3 regions of the Listeria sp. MAN/IMW/UF464 genome follow, and region 3 is predicted to be linked to each of the others. Evidence: riboswitches for the same ligand, from Rfam matches in the RefSeq annotation. Region 3 holds a riboswitch; each other region holds the start of a gene.

Region 1 (5,645 bases), 230 kb from region 3:
CTTTAGCTAGCTCTTTCATTACTCCAAGAACTTCCCCGACCATTTCAGGGTCAAGTGCGGAGGTTGGTTCGTCAAACAACATAATATCTGGATCCATCGCCAGAGCTCTGGCAATCGCAACCCGTTGTTTTTGTCCACCAGATAGTTGATTTGGAAACTCATCTGCTTTTTCTTTTAGCCCAACTTGCTCAAGTAAACGAAGCGCGTTACTTTTCGCTGCTTCTTTATCCATTTTTTTCAGTTCTACAGGAGCTAAAGTAATATTTTCTAACACAGAAAGATGCGGGAATAAATTAAAATGTTGAAAAACCATACCGATGTTTTCGCGAACTTTATTAATATCTACTTTTTTATCTGTAATATTAAAATCGTCTACAACAACTTCACCAGCTGTTATTTCCTCTAGGTTATTCATGCAACGAAGAAAGGTACTTTTACCAGAACCAGATGGCCCAATTACGCAAACTACTTCGCCTTCTTTTACTTCTATATCAATGCCTTTTAGCACTTCATTCGCGCCAAAACTTTTTTTAAGACCTGTTACTTTAAGTTTAGTCATTTCGTAATCTCCTTTCCAAACGATCGGACACTTTCGTTAAAATAGTAATGACGATTAAGTACATAATTCCAATGATAAGCCAAGTCCATGTACTTTCAAACGTACGCGCCATAATAATTTTACCAGATTGTGTTAATTCGACGAGTCCAATTGCCGACATAATCGACGTATCTTTCAAAGTGATAACGAACTGGTTGATAAAGGATGGAATCATCATCCGAATTGCTTGTGGTAGAACGACTTTCATCATTGCTTTTTTATGTGGTAAACCAAGACTTCTTGCTGCTTCCATTTGTCCTTTGTCGACAGATTGAATCCCGCCGCGTACAATTTCGACCATATAAGCACCGGCATTTAAGCTTAGCGCAATGACCCCTGCCAAGAATACTGGCATCCTAAAGTCGAGCGCTGCTGGAATACCAAAGTAGAAGAAGAATGCTTGAACAATTAATGGTGTTCCACGGAAAATATCTACATAAACTGTTGCAATCCCACGTAGAATTTTACTATTGCTCACTTTCATAAAGCCAAATGTAATACCAATAATGAAGGCAATAATTAATGAAACAACGGCTAGACGAATAGTCAACCACATTCCAGCTAAAAGTGCTGGCCAGGAAGATTTAATAATACCCATGAAGCCTTTTTCAGTAGTATTTTCTTTAACAGCGTCTTTTCCTAAATAAGTTTCAAGGATTTTATCGTATTCGCCGCTAGCTTTAATATTAACAAGGCCGTCATTGAATTTCTTTAAAAGTTCTTGATTTTGGCCTTTATTAACGGCAAAACCATATGAATTTCCTTTTTCTTTTTCAGTAACGATTTTTAAGCCGTTTCCAGTTTGCACGCCATAAGCGAGTACTGGATAATCATCAAAACATGCAACTGAATTTCTTGTTTTAACGTCATCATACATTTGTGCAGAGTCATCAAATACAACAATATCAAAACCATATTTATCTTTTATTTTTTCAGCGAAAGCGTAACCTTCTGTACCTGTTTTAACGGCTACTTTTTTGCCTTTTAAATCATCATAATTCTTGATTTCGTCGTTATCTTTCAGGATTCCCATAACAACGCCAGAGTCAAAGTACGGATCAGAGAAATCGAATTTTTGTTTCCGTTCGTCTGTAATACTCATTCCAGCGATTACGCCGTCTACTTGATTAGCTTCAAGTGCTTGAACGGCTGCATTGAATCCCATTGCTTTAATTTCATATTTAAAATTTTGATCTTTGGCAATGGCTTTAAGAATGTCCATGTCAATCCCGACATGTTTCCCATCTTTTTCAAATTCAAAAGGTGCAAAAGTAGTATCTGTACCAATCAAATATGTTTCTTCAGCGGCTTTTGCATTTAACCCGTTTCCTGTGAAAATGAACATGGCAACACATGCAATTGCCATTGTTAGTATGAAGCGTGAAAATTTCTTCATATTGTGTCCTCCCTCTATATGTGTTTAGCTATTATTAATTATTTTATGTAGCATTAATTTTTTTCCGTACTCGTAAGATTTTACCATAAGGCTAGATTATTGACCATAGTTATTTATGATAAGATTTTCAATACAGCAAAACAAAGAAGCTAATCAGTGAAAGCTAGCTTCTAACTGTTTTTCAATTGGTTTTCAAAATCGTATTCTTTCATCTTAGCATATGCGGCATACGTACTCTTAGCGTTTTCGATAGCTAAATTAAGCTGTTTCTTCTTTCCACCTTTTTGCGGGAAGGAAGAAGCCTTACGGAGCGGCTCTTTCAAAGTAATTTTATCGATTTTTTCTGCGATTAGCAACTCTTTTGGTTGGATATTATTTGGATCTTCGTAAAATTGGTTGATAAAATTGGCTAAGTCTTCTTGGAGCGAATTTTCGATTGGGAAAACATGCCATTTACTACCGTTGATTGCGCCATTTCGGACAAAGAAAACGAAAACACTTAAATGATTATCTTGTTCATAACAGCCGATAATATCACGATTTTTTAGTCCGGGGAAAATAATATGTTGTTTTTCGATGGTTTCATTAATAGCATGGATTTTATCGCGTAGTTCAGCAGCTCTTTCGAATTCCAGTTTTTCGGTGGCTGCTTCCATGTCTTTAGTGAGCTTCCCCTTCACGCCTTTAACATCGCCTTCAAGAAAACGACTAATTTTTTGAATTTGTTTTTTATATACAGCGGGTTCAATTTCTGCTTGGCAAGGTCCTAGGCAAAGTCCTAAATGATAGTACAAACACGGACGTCCCGGCTTTCCGTCACATCTACAAAGCGGATATAATTTTTCAATAAGTTCTACCGTTTGCCTTGCTGAAAACCGACCAGGATATGGACCGAAGTAGTGCGCGCCATCTTGTTTCACTTCAAATACGACTTCGATATGCGGATTTTTCTCATTCGTGATTTTAATATAGGGATAACTCGTTCCTTCTTTTAACTGGATATTGAAAGGAGGTTGATATTTTTGAATTAAAATCATCTCGAGAAGTAGTGCCTCTTTTTCGGAGGTAGTGATAATTAGTTCTAAATCACGAATTTGTCTTACAAGTCTTGCAGTTTTACCGATTTGTTTACTATGAAAATAAGACTTTATACGGTTTTTTAAACATTTAGATTTGCCAATATAAAGTATTTCGTTATTTTCATCTCTATAAATATAGCAACCTGGTGATTCAGGTAATAAGGTTAATTTGGTTTGTAATTTGTCATCCAAAGGGCTTCCCCTCCTTCTAGAACATCTATTCTATTCCTACTTGCTGTTTTTGTAAAGACGAAAAAAGAACTAGCCTAGGCCAGTTCTTCTTATTTGTTATTTCCCCCAAACGTCTTCTGCGATTTTGACGACGTAACGTAATTTGTTCCATTGCTCTTCTTCACTTAAAATATTGCCTTCTTCTGTAGAGGCGAATCCGCACTGTGGGCTAAGGCATAATTGGTTTAGCGGCACAATCTCACTCGCTTCTTTAATTCGTGCTTTGATTGCCGTTTCATCTTCTAAATCCCCTGTTTTAGAGGTGATTAAGCCGAGAACGATTTTCAAATCTGGGCGCGCTACATATTTTAGTGGTGAAAAATCTCCAGAACGTTCATTATCATATTCTAAAAAGAAACCATCGATATTTAGCTTGCCAAATAATGTTGCTGCAACTGGTCCATAACCGCCTTCTGCTATCCACGTAGAGCGGAAATTCCCACGACAAATGTGCATCGTAATAACCATATCTGCTGGTTTATACTTGATAGCTTCATTAATAAGCGTTTTATATGTTTCTTGCAGTGTATCGGGGTCAAAACCTCGCTCACGTACAACTTCACGCTGTTCATCAGAGCATAAATAGCTCCACGATGTATCATCTAATTGTAAATAACGACAACCGGCATCATAAAAGGCTTGAATCGCTTTTTGATAAGCAGCCGCTAAATCAGCCACAAATTTATCAGCATCGTCTATATATGGCTGATACTCCATGTCACCACGATAATGAAGCATCGCCGGACTTGGAATCGTTTGTTTTGCTACATGATTTTCACCAACGGCTTCTTTTAGGAAAATAAAATCTTCTATAAATGGATGCGTCGTGAAATCAATTGGACCTGTAATTTTCACCGAATGAGATTTTGTTTGGACTTTGCTAAATTGAATGCCTCCCGCCGCATCGTATCCTTCTACCCCATCCAAATTCTCTAAGAAATCAAAATGCCACCAAGCGCGGCGAAATTCGCCATCAGTAATTGCTTTTAAACCCACTTCTTTTTGTTTTTCAACAATATACTTAATTTCTGCATTTTCAATTTCACGTAATTCTTGAGTTGTAATTTCGCCACTTTGGAATTTCTCGCGTGCCTCTTTAATTGCCTTTGTCCGTAAAATACTTCCAACATGATCTGCATAAAATGGTGCCACTTGATTCATTTTCTTCGCCTCAATTCTAGTTATTTTTATGTACAAAAAAACTTTCCCCCAAAAGACAGCTTTTAAGGGAAAGAGTGATTTACCTGTTTCGCGTGCCTTATCTGTCAGTGATACTGCTGGATTTGGCACCGTGAAAAGTCCGGTTGCCAAGGCTTCACTGGGCCAGAACCCTCCACCTTTCTTGATAAGTTACTATGTAATTGGTTCTTATTATATCGTTTACTTCTCGTGATTGTCAAATTTATTTCTGAATATTTATGCTTCTGCGATAACTTCGATTTCAATGTCAGCGTCAAGCGGTAACTTGGCTACTTGGAAAGCACTTCTTGCGGGGAAATCACTGGAAAAGAAAGTAGCGTATACTTCATTCACAGCTGTAAAATCATTTAAATCTTTGAAGAAAACAGTCGCTTTAATGATTTTATCTAGTCCAGAACCCGCTTCTTCTAGTACGGCTGCTAAATTTTTAAAAGCTTGCTCAGCTTGTTTTGTTGCGCCTTCTGCTAATTCTCCAGTTGCTGGGTTAATACCAAGTTGACCTGATGTGAAAATAAGTCCATTCACTTTTACAGCTTGTGAATATGGTCCGAGTGCTTTTGGGGCTGACGAGGTTTGAATAATTTCTTTTGCCATTTTATCCCTGCTTTCTTTTGTGGTATGCTTTTATTCTAATCAATAAAGTTAGTTTTAGCAATAAAGGGGGATTTCTGAATGATTTTAACGATATATTTAATCGCGATAACGCTTATTTCTTTTCTATTATTCGCTGTTGATAAACGGAAAGCAATTAAACACGCATACCGGATACCTGAATCGGTACTACTTCTCTCCGCATTTCTTGGTGGTGCCTTTGGTAGTTGGATGTCGATGCAGTTGTTTCACCATAAAACGCAAAAGCCGAAGTTTCGGATTTTAGTGCCACTTGCGATGGTTTGGACTGTTGGGGTTTTGGTTTGGTGGTTGTACTGAATTAACAAGCTAAATTTGTCGATTTTTTAGCTTTTATAATGTTCAAATTCCCAGCAGAAATAGTTTTGCAGTGCTTGACAGGAGTCATCTCAATTGTCTTTTAAACATGATTTCTATCTTTGATAAAAGTAATTCATAGCTATATTTTAACAGTCTTTTTGTACAGTTCTTAAAATTAGTAAAACACTATAACAAATCTATTATGTCTAAT
Region 2 (5,645 bases), on a different contig from region 3:
CCACTTACAACTAACGGTAAAGAAGTAACGCTTGGTTTCAAAGAAGAAGAATTTGAAGCAACTTGGAAATAGTCAATATAGATAATTGCAAGTAAAAGGAGGAGTTTTAAAATGAGTTTACCAAAAGACTTATTGTACACAGAAGAACATGAATGGGTGAAAGCAGAAGACGGTAGTTATATTATTGGGATTACTGACTTTGCCCAAGATCAATTAGGGGATATTGTATTTGTTGAATTGCCAGAAGTTGGCGATACCGTAACAAAAGGTGATTCAATCGGTAGCATTGAATCCGTTAAAACAGTATCTGATTTTTATGCGCCAGTAACTGGTAAAGTAGTTGCTGTTAATGAAACATTAGAAGATGAGCCAGAACTAATTAATAGCAACCCGTATGACACTGGTTGGATTTTAAAACTTACTGAAGTAGAAGAAGCGGATGTAACTGCTCTTTTATCAAGTGATGATTACGAAAAAGGATTAGATTAATTTATTAGAAGCCGGCTTGGGATAACCGAAGCTGGCTTTTTTTGATAGGAGGCGTTTTTTCTGGAAACTTGGGAAAAAGAGACTTTTAGTGAGGCGCAAAACGATGGCGCGGATTTTGTCGTTTTCTTTTTTACACCAATGTGTGGCAGCTGTCAGATAGCAAGCCGCTTAGTAGACGTGGTTTTAGAAGCAGACAGTATTCATAGCAACGTCGCAAAAGTAGACTTGAACTATGTGCCAGATATTGCTCAAAGCTTGGAAATCACGTCAGTCCCCGCGTTAGTGAAATTTAAGAACGGCGAACCAAAGGATTTAACGTATAAATTACATGATGCAACAGCTATTTTTGAATTCCTGTATAGTGAGTGATACAGGGATTTTTTCTGTGTTAATTTTTGCCCGTGCGCAAAAAAGTTTCGTTTCTGATATAGAACTGCATTTAGCTAAAAACATTGCTATAGACACAATTTGGCTACTCGTGGTAAGATAATTCGAGTTGTTAAAATAGTGTTTTATAAAGAGAGATTTTTAGTGAAACATAAACATATCGGAGGCTTTTCTATGAACAATTCTAACCTTACTATTTTATCGGTGTGTAGTAATTTTGTTATCGTCGTACTTAAATTAATTGTCGGCTTTTTCACGGGATCGGTAGCTGTGATTTCAGAAGGAATTCACTCTTCAATGGATTTATTTGCATCAGTCATTACTTTCTTTTCTATTCGAATTTCGAATCAGCCTGCAGACGAGGACCATCCATATGGGCACGGGAAAGCGGAAAATATCGCGGGGACTATTGAAACTTTATTGATTTTTGTAGCGGGTATTTGGATTATTGTTGAATCTGTTAATAAACTTTTAAATCCGCATGAAATTAGATTTCCAGCGCTCGGTATTGCTGTCATGCTTTTTGGGGCGATTGTTAATATTATTGTGTCACGAATTATTAAAAGAGCGGCAATTAAAGCCAATTCAGTTGCAATGAAATCCAATGCGCTACATTTATATACAGATGTTTTCACATCGCTTGGTATTGCGCTTAGTTTATTTTTAGTATACATAACTGGCTGGTTGTGGTTAGACCCAGTTATCGCTATTTTAACGGCATTTTATATTATGTACGAAGCATTTAAGCTTTTAAAAGAATCTTTTCCACCATTAATGGATAAACGTCTTTCAGATAATGAAGAAGAGGCGATTAAAAAGATTATTTTAGCGCATAAAAATAAATTTATTGAATTTCATGATTTTCGCTCTAGGCGAGCAGGAGCGGAAGAATATATTGATTTTCATTTAGTAGTATCTTCCACGATGACAATTGAAAGTGCTCATTCGCTTTGTGATGAAATTGAAGCAGAGATTATGAATTTCTACGCGAAAGCAGAAGTTTTGATTCACTTAGAACCTGAAGAAGAGCGAGTGCTAACTAGAAATTAAAAATCAGCTCTTTCTATTCGATTTGTTTCTAAAGTGTTACAATAGGTAGAAATAAGAATGGAAAGGACAATGAGTATGACAACATCTATTTTGATTGCCGATGATGATAAAGAAATTGTTGATTTAGTAAAATTATATTTACAAAATGAAGGATACACAATTTATCAAGCTTATGATGGTGCGGAAGTATGGCGTTTAGTGCAAGAAAAGCAGCCAACATTAGTGATTTTAGATATAATGATGCCAGAAATGAATGGCCTTGAAGTATGCCGATTAATGCGGAAAAATGGTATTTTAACGCCAATTTTAATGCTTAGTGCAAAGGCAGAAGATAATGATAAAATTATGGGACTATTAACTGGAGCGGATGATTATATGGTCAAACCGTTTAATCCTTTAGAGCTCTCTGTTCGCGTTAAAGCGATTTTAAGACGTATGCAACAAATGAGTCAAGCAGAGCCAGTTAGTCAAGATAAGGTCATTATTGGGCCAATTGTAGTTGATCGCGGGCTTCATGTTGTAACTGTTGGAGAAAAAGAACTTCATCTAACTACTTCAGAATTTGATATTTTATTTTTACTAGCGAGTGAACCAGGTCGTGTTTTCAGTTCAGAATATATTTTTGAGAAAATTTGGCAGGAGAAAGCACTCGGAGCGAGTAAAACGGTCATGGTCCATATTAGCAACTTGCGCGATAAATTGAGAGATGCTATGGGCGGAGAAAATGTGATTAAGACAATATGGGGAGTAGGGTACAAAATTGAAATCTAGGCTGGAAGTGTTGTTTACGAAAATTAGCCATGTGATGAATGTTTGGCAGGCGACTTTTTTTGCAATAGTGTCTTGGGTTTTTGCTTTGATTACTGTCCAAACTATTTATTTGTGGAGTATTTCTATTCGTGATGATTCTTTGTTTTTACGTGAAGTGACGCAATCTATGGTTCAACTTTTTGGGCCGAATAAATATACTCGGATAATGCAGTCGTTTTGGATGTTATCGCTGAAGTTTTTAATTATCTTTTTGATTGCTTGTTTATTCTTTGCATTCTTTTATCGATTGATGCGTCAGCGGATATTAAAAAAACAACTACGAACGATTAATTTTGCTTTAAATGATGGAAAGCCGGTTGATACAGAAAGTTTTGTCCCGGAAATTCAAGAACTTGAGCGAAACATTGAAAATATGCGTGAACGACAAAATAAATTAATGAAAAAGGAAGAACAGGCGCAGCAAGCTAGGAATGACTTAATTACGAATGTCTCACATGATTTGCGGACGCCTTTAACGTCGATTTTAGGATATTTAAGTTATATTCATGAGGATCGTTATCGTGATGAGATTGAGCTGCGTTATTATACGGAACTTGTTTACGGAAAAGCGCGTCATCTGCATAAACTGATTGATGATTTATTCTCTTATACTAGGCTTGATAGTGTTGATTACCAATTAAAAAAAGATGAACTAGACATCATTGAATTACTCAGACAATTAGTAGCAGAATATGACGGACGAGCTGCAGAACGAAATATGCAGATAATCGAACATTTTGATGCCAATAAACTCATCATTGGTGGCGATGGTAACCAAATTATGCGTTTGTTTGAGAATTTATTTTCCAATGCGCTTAGATACGGAGAAGGAAATAAACAAATTGATGTAAGCGCGAAAAAAGAAGATAATATGGCTGTTGTGCGGGTCACTAACTATGGTGAAGAGATTCCAACCGTTGATTTACCTTATCTATTTGAACGTTTTTACAAAGTAGATAAAAATCGGACAACAACGGGTACTGGCTTAGGCCTTGCAATCGCTAAGTCTATCGTTGAAAAACACGGCGGAATTGTTACCGCAGAAAGCAAACATCGCAAAACAAGTTTTATCGTCAAATTGCCGCTCATTTAATCTTTAAAAATTCTTAAATGTTTCTTTCCTTGTGATTTATGTTCTTTCAGTAGAATATAAATCACGGAGGAGAGAAAAATGAAAAAACATATTGTTTTAATTGTTGTTGCTTGTATCACGGTCATTGCGGTATTTATGTACATAATTCAAGTCAATAGTAGCGAACTTAAATATCAAAATAGAGCTCAGATTAAAATAGCCTCTCAGTTAGCTAGCCAGGAAGATTCGGGAGAAAATAGTATTATTAGTGAAGTAAATTACAAATAGATGCGTATAAATAAAAAAGTTATTGACAAAGTGTGACGGAAAAGGTAATATGAAAAAACAAGAAACGTCACTATAGTCACAAATGAAGTGATATAATAATATGTAGAAATCTTATCCAGAGTGGTGGAGGGAAATGCCCTGTGAAACCCAGCAACCTAAACAATAATTCATTATGTGTTTAAGGTGCTAAGTCATGCAGAACAACGATTTGTTCTGAAAGATGAGAAGGAAGTTAGCCCATTTGAAAAAATGCTGCCTTTCTGCTCATTAGCAGGAAGGCTTTTTTGTATATCAGAATGTAGAAAAGGTGATAGAGATGATTACGTTACAGAACGTCGTAAAAGAATATACGTCCAGAAATAACAAAGTTCTCGCTGTCGACCATGTCGATTTAGAAATTGAACAAGGTGAGATTTTCGGAGTAGTTGGTTATTCAGGGGCTGGTAAAAGTACACTAATCCGAATGTTCAATGGATTAGAACTACCAACAGAAGGGTCTGTTGAAGTAGATAACCTACTAATTAGCCAAATTCGTGGTAGTAAATTAAGAAAAGCGCGCCAACAAATCGGAATGATATTTCAACATTTTAATTTATTATGGTCTAGAACTGTTGCAGAGAATATCGCGTTTCCATTAGAAATTGCTGGTGTTCGCGGTGAAAAAAGACGTTTTCGGGTCAATGAACTAATCCGACTCGTTGGCTTAGAAGGAAAAGAAAACGCCTATCCAGCTGAACTAAGTGGTGGGCAAAAACAGCGCGTAGGTATTGCAAGAGCGCTCGCCAATAATCCTAAAGTATTGCTTTGTGATGAGGCTACATCCGCACTAGATCCACAAACGACCGATGAAGTTCTAGAATTATTGCTAGACATAAATAAACGCCTCAACCTAACTATCATCGTTATCACCCACGAAATGCACGTTATTCGGAAAATCTGTAATCGCGTGGCAGTCATGGAAAACGGGAAAGTTGCTGAACTCGGTGACGTACTAGATGTGTTCCGCCATCCTAAAGAAAAAGTAACGCAGCGTTTCGTCCGCCAAGTAACTGATTCAGACGAAACGGAAGAACTAATCCATCTATTACTCGATAATTACGCAGAAGGTAAAATCGTTAAACTACTCTTCATGAGTGAAAATGCAACTCAACCAGTTATCTCTCAAGTAGCAAAAGAAAATGATGTTATGCTAAATGTCCTTCATGGGAACTTAACTCAAACGCAAAACGGTGCATACGGAACATTGTATGTCCAAGTTTTAGGCACAGAAGAAGCGATAGATGCCAGTCTAACACAGCTACGTCAACTTAAAGTAGAAACGGAAGTGTTAGAACGATGACGAAATTACAAGAGTTATTTCCAAATGTTGATTTTCAAATGATGTGGGTTGCCACACAAGAAACGCTATATATGACACTTACTTCATTATTTGCAGTTTTTTTGCTAGGAATCGTGCTAGGATTATTACTATTTTTAACCAATAATAAAAAACATGCCGGAGCGCGCATTTTATACTGGATAACAGCAATCCTTGTTAATGTGTTCCGTT
Region 3 (5,645 bases):
GCTGACCACTTCTTATTTACTGCCGTTAGCGGTAAACTTGAAAAAGCGCCATTACAAATTTTTGTAGAAGGTATTTTCGCCAATATTGTTGTAAATACGGCCGTGCTTTGTACACTTCGAATGAAAGATGATGCTGGTAAAGTCATTGCGATGATTTTCATTATTTTCATCTTTGCATTCTTAGGATTCGAGCACGTTATCGCCAACTTCTCATCATTCTCATTAGCATTTTTCGCTTCTGGTGGAACACTTGCTGCAATGACAGCGGGCAATGTGACCGTCAATTTAGTCCTTGCTTTACTTGGGAATTTTGTAGGTGGTGGCCTTGTTATCGGACTAGGCTATGCGTGGCTTAACCGAACGAAATCAATTTATAAAGACTAATAAAAAAGTTACCTCAGAAATTTTCCGAGGTAACTTTTTTTATATGCTTTTAACAGGTAAATTATTTAAAAATGACCGAATGAGCGGCTCGAACTTCGGTACTTCCTTTTCAACTAGAAAAGCATCATGACCGTATTCAGAGGCCACTTCATGATAAGTAACCGGCACATCCCATTCTTTTAAAAGTTCATAACCGCGGCGCAAATCGTGAATTCGGAAAAGTTGATCGGTCGTAATGCCAATCAGCAAATACGGAATTTTAATTTTTGAAAAAGCGGGTAAATCATCTTTTGCGGGAGCCGTAACGTCAAATAAATCAATCGCCTTTGTTAAATATAGATAACTATTCGCGTCAAACCGCTCGACAAAAGTATCCCCTTGATATTGTAAATACGATTCAATTTGAAAATGCTCTTTTGAGAAAGCGGCAGGCGAAGACTCGGCGACAGTGAAACGTTCAAACCGCTTGGAGAAAAGTTCGCTCGTCCGGTAAGTCATCATTCCAACCATTCTCGCAGTAGCAAGCCCGCCCTCAGGTTGACCAATATAGTTGCCGCCATTAAAGTCGGGATCATTCAAAATCGCCATCCGCATAATTAAGTTATAACCAATCGCATCAGGTCCGGCAGCAAGTGGGGAGGCGATGTTGATAATGCTATCTGTTATATCGGCATAATCAATCGCCCATTCTGTGGCTTGCATTCCACCCATCGATCCCCCAATCACCGAAACAATCCTTGTAACCCCAAGTTGTTCCAAAAGTTCACGCTGCACTTTAATAATATCTTTAATTGAAAATCCGGGAAATTGTAACCGGAAAGGCTCGCCTGTTTTTGGATTAATAGAGGAGGGGCCAGTCGTTCCACTACAACCACCAAATACATTCGTACAAACAAGAAAATATTTGTCTGTATCAATCGTTTTCCCCGGACCAATATAATCATCCCACCAACCAGGGGCGTCATCTTCAAAATGTTTCGCCGCATGAGCTGTCCCAGTGAGCGCATGTTCTAACAAAATACAATTATCGCGTGAGGCAGAAAGTGTCCCATACGTTTCATAGCCAACTAAAACTGGACTTAATGTTTCCCCGTTTTCAAGTAGAAGAGGACTTTTTTGAAATAGTTCTTTTTGTTGTAAGGTCACTTCTCTTCACTTCCTCCTAAATTTGCTCTAGTGCTTTCGTTAAATCTTGAATAATATCATCCGCATTTTCGATTCCGATAGAAAGACGGATGGATTCTGGTTTAACGCCAGCTGTTAATTGTTGTTCTTCGCTTAGTTGTTGATGAGTCGTTGATGCTGGGTGGATTATAAGCGATTTTGCGTCGCCAACGTTGGCTAGATGCGAGAATAACTCCACAGATTCGATAACCTTTTTCCCAGCCGCGTAACCACCTTTAACGCCAAAAGTGAAAATGGAACCAGGTCCTTTTGGTAAATATTTTTGGGCTAAATCGTGGTATTTGTTGTCTTTTAAGCCAGGATAATTAACCCAAGCAACTTTTGGATGATCATTTAGGAAATTCGCTACTTGTTTCGCATTTTTCACGTGTTGTTCAAGTCGTAAAGATAATGTTTCTAGCCCTAAAATGAGTAAGAAGGCGTTGAACGGGGAAAGTGCGGCACCAGTGTCACGAAGGAGCGAGACACGGAGCTTGGTAATATAGGCCGCCGCACCAACATCATTCGTATAAGATAGCCCATTATAACTATCATCAGGTACAACGAGTTTTGGAAACTTCCCATTTGCCCAGTTAAATTTACCAGAGTCAATAACAGCGCCACCAATTGCAACCCCGTGACCACCGATAAATTTGGTTGCCGAGTAAACGACAATATCTGCACCAAAATCAAATGGGCGATTTAAATAAGCGGTCGCAAAAGTATTATCAACAATTAGCGGGACATCAGATGCGTGCGCTATCTCAGCTACTTTTTCAATATCAATAATATTAATATCAGGATTACCAATCGTTTCAATGAATACGGCTTTCGTATTTTCTTTCATTGCTTTTTCAAAATTTTCAGGTTCGTTAGGGTCGACAAAAGTAACATCAATGCCAAACGTTTTAAATGTATGTGAAAAAAGAGTGTGTGTTCCACCATAAAGTGTTGCGGCTGCGACGATATGATCGCCGGAACCAGCAATATTTAAAATCGAGTAAGTAATAGCAGCCATGCCTGAAGCCGTTGCAACCGCACCAATGCCACCTTCAAGTAAAGTTAATCGTTCTTCTAAAACAGCTGTAGTCGGATTCATAATTCGTGTATAAATATTTCCAGTTTCTTGTAAACCAAATAAGGCTGCGGCATGTTCCGGGCTATCAAATGTATACGATGTTGTTTGATAAATTGGTACGGCTCTAGAATGCGTATCTCCGTCCGGTGTATGTCCGCCGTGTACTTGAATTGTTTCGAATTTATACTCATTACTCATAAAATCCACTCCTCTTTAATATGTATTTATCAGTAATTTCCATCAAAAAACCTCCCTAGCAGTATATAAGCCGCCAGAGAGGATAGAGTTTCCTAAACTTGGATTTCCGACTTATCTTTCAGAATATACTGCTGGAATTAGCACCGTGAAAATAAATTCCGGTTGCTAAGGCTTCAAAGGGCCAGTCCCTCCACCTTTCGTGATAAGAAAATACTATTAAATTAAGTTATATATTACGCTGGATGAAACAAATTGTCAACTAAGTATTTAAAAAGTCCAAAAATAGCACTTGTGTGTGGAATTTTTGTGACAAAGCTGTTTTTTAGACTAATATTTCACTTTAAAAAGGTTTTAAAATCCATTTTTTAGGCTATTATAGTTAAGACTAATTATATTTCATTAAAAGTGGGGTTAGATTAGCACAAATAAAGGGGAGTTGAAATAAAAATGAAGACATTTACACGTATTCTTGTTTTATTAGCAGGGATTGCGATGATTGTACTTGGAATTTGGTTCTTATTCCATCCAGGTATTTCATTATTAACCTCAACATTGATGATCGGTTTCTTACTACTGATTTCAGGTATTTTCCACACAATTTCTTATTTCTCAGATAGAAAATCACAAAATGTTTCTGGGTGGGTACTAGCTGACGGAATTTTATCCATCTTACTAGGTTTCTTGCTATTATTTAATGAATTTGATGGAACATTAACACTTGTATTGCTGTTTGGTATGTGGGTATTGTTTGCTGGTATTATGCGTACAATCGGCGCATTCACTGCTAAACAAAATAACGTACAAGGCTGGGGCTGGATTTTAACAATTGGTATTATTGGTATCATTGTTGGTTTTATCGCTCTATTCAATCCAGTTGTCTCCGCAATTGGTATCGTTCTTGTCGTAGCAATTTTCTTCATCGTTCAAGGTATCGGCGCAATCGCAACATTTTTCTTTATGGGAAAAAGTTATTAATAAAAAAGTGAAACCAATTGTATAAATTGGTTTCACTTTTTTTGTGTTATTTTTTTCGTAAAAAGATTACTGAACTGCCAGCTAAGATAAGTCCAATCAATGTTAACGGGATTGAATTAGCATCACCGGTTTTCGGGATAATTTTTTTAGTGCTGTTAGTATTACTATTCTTAGTATTTATTGTTTTTACTTCAGAAGGCGATTCATATAGTTCTCTAATTTTCAACGTTTCTGGGTCATAAATGTAATAGGTTTTTTCACTGTATTCTACTTCAGTACTGCTGTATAAAGCAAATATATCACCTGGTTGTAGTGGTGTTTCGAATGTAATGGTGAAGTTTCCTTTTTCATCTTCTATAGACCATCCAATCAAATTTTCGTCCTCATCTTCTGCAATTACACCTAAGTTAGGCAGAGTAACTCCGTATAGAATGGAAGGTGTACTTCTTTTCAAATCAAGAGTAGGTGCTTTAAGTGTAGGTTTATCACTAACGATAACGTAGTAAGAAGAAAATTCTGTTGTATTTCCTGATGGATCTGTTGCGATAACAACAAAGGTATGCATACCAAGTCGAGTATATGTTGGTTCATATCCAGGTTTAAAAGTTAAAGTAACTTTACCCGAGTTATCAGTAGCTGTTACAAATGTAGAGGGCGTTATAGTTTCTCCTTTGACAACAAACGGATAGTCGTCTGGATTAACACTAATCTTTGGCGGCTCTTGATCTAGAACTTTGTAAGTAACTATTAATTCACTAGTTTTTCCATCTTTCGTAGCTACTATTGTTGTTGTAAAAGTACCAGTTTTCTTGGTAGAAGGCGCTCCGGATTTAAAGCTTAATTTTGCTCCTGCGGCAGGTGTTGCGAATTGATTCGGTGTTGGTTTGGAGCCTAATTCAATCACAGGTGTTGTTGTTTTTAGCGTTGCAAGTGGTGCGGCTTCTTTTACTATGTAATTAACTGTTATATCCGTAGAAGTATTATCATCGAAAGTCACTTGAATCTCTGTTGAGTAGTTTCCTGGAGCATTCGTTACAGGTTGTCCATTTTTAAAAGTAAATGTTGGATTATTTGATGCATCATTGACTGTTACAAAATCTTGCGCAGTGGGTGTATCCCCAATTTTAAAAGAAAGGTTCGTTTTTCCAACTACTGCATTTGCGCTGGCTTTTAAAAGTTCTTTTTTAGAATTTTGTTCTTCAAGCGAATTGTTTTTTGTAGTTGTTTCTGTTGTTGATTCATTTTGTTCTCCGGATTCTGTAGCAAAAACGGGAGTGCTAATCGATAAAACTAGTCCAAATGCTAAAATTACAATTAACTTTTTTCTGATGTTTTTCATTCTATATCCCCAATTCCCTGTTTATTTTATGTTGCAAATTAATTATACAATATTATTTAACTTTGTGAAAGAAAATATTAAATTTATTTTACAAAAAAATTACCGAAAGATTACGAATGTGTCAAAAAATACGATGATAAAATTAATCAGCGAATATTTATCCTTTATTTAACATAAAAAAGCCGCATAATATAAAATATGCGGCTTTAAAACTATTTATATGTATTGCTTAAGTTTTGTTTGCGATTCTCGAAATCAGTTATACGCCAAGGTTTCGGCGATAAAGAAATAACACCATCTTCTTCAAGTTTACGCAAGTTAGTAGCAACGTAAGCTCGAGCTAGATTTAAGTAATTGCCTAAGATTTTTTGAGTAAAATAGTATGGAATTAAGCATGAACCGTCTGATTCAATTCTTCCAAATCTTTCTCCACAAGCAATTAATCCAGCCAAAACTTTCTCACTAGAAGGCAAATTCACATAAGCTTCTCGCTCTAACATGGGGGAA

The links. A riboswitch is a leader RNA that binds a small molecule or an ion and turns the genes downstream of it on or off. The one in region 3 is predicted to bind S-adenosylmethionine.
Region 1: it holds a riboswitch for S-adenosylmethionine, as region 3 does, so the genes downstream of both, AC4PG0_RS04175 (5-methyltetrahydropteroyltriglutamate--homocysteine S-methyltransferase) here and AC4PG0_RS05340 (O-acetylhomoserine aminocarboxypropyltransferase/cysteine synthase family protein) in region 3, are expected to answer to the same signal.
Region 2: it holds a riboswitch for S-adenosylmethionine, as region 3 does, so the genes downstream of both, AC4PG0_RS12805 (methionine ABC transporter ATP-binding protein) here and AC4PG0_RS05340 (O-acetylhomoserine aminocarboxypropyltransferase/cysteine synthase family protein) in region 3, are expected to answer to the same signal.

Annotation. Positions count from the first base shown of each region.
Region 1 covers NZ_JBZWZP010000001.1:808,669-814,313, forward strand. The annotation lists gene AC4PG0_RS04160 (amino acid ABC transporter ATP-binding protein) at 1-559, opposite strand, end outside; gene AC4PG0_RS04165 (amino acid ABC transporter substrate-binding protein/permease) at 552-1,994, opposite strand; gene uvrC (excinuclease ABC subunit UvrC) at 2,165-3,265, opposite strand; gene AC4PG0_RS04175 (5-methyltetrahydropteroyltriglutamate--homocysteine S-methyltransferase) at 3,362-4,465, opposite strand; SAM riboswitch class I at 4,560-4,656, opposite strand; gene AC4PG0_RS04180 (RidA family protein) at 4,721-5,098, opposite strand; gene AC4PG0_RS04185 (DUF1294 domain-containing protein) at 5,177-5,434, shown strand.
Region 2 covers NZ_JBZWZP010000004.1:45,197-50,841, reverse strand. The annotation lists gene AC4PG0_RS12840 (arsenate reductase family protein) at 1-72, shown strand, start outside; gene gcvH (glycine cleavage system protein GcvH) at 112-489, shown strand; gene AC4PG0_RS12830 (thioredoxin family protein) at 550-858, shown strand; gene AC4PG0_RS12825 (cation diffusion facilitator family transporter) at 1,051-1,926, shown strand; gene cesR (response regulator CesR) at 2,002-2,697, shown strand; gene cesK (histidine kinase CesK) at 2,687-3,829, shown strand; gene AC4PG0_RS12810 (hypothetical protein) at 3,908-4,096, shown strand; SAM riboswitch class I at 4,205-4,323, shown strand; gene AC4PG0_RS12805 (methionine ABC transporter ATP-binding protein) at 4,413-5,435, shown strand; gene AC4PG0_RS12800 (methionine ABC transporter permease) at 5,432-5,645, shown strand, end outside.
Region 3 covers NZ_JBZWZP010000001.1:1,042,179-1,047,823, reverse strand. The annotation lists gene AC4PG0_RS05350 (formate/nitrite transporter family protein) at 1-384, shown strand, start outside; gene metX (homoserine O-acetyltransferase MetX) at 424-1,530, opposite strand; gene AC4PG0_RS05340 (O-acetylhomoserine aminocarboxypropyltransferase/cysteine synthase family protein) at 1,547-2,824, opposite strand; SAM riboswitch class I at 2,933-3,033, opposite strand; gene AC4PG0_RS05335 (HdeD family acid-resistance protein) at 3,272-3,799, shown strand; gene AC4PG0_RS05330 (LPXTG cell wall anchor domain-containing protein) at 3,846-5,138, opposite strand; gene AC4PG0_RS05325 (Crp/Fnr family transcriptional regulator) at 5,351-5,645, opposite strand, start outside.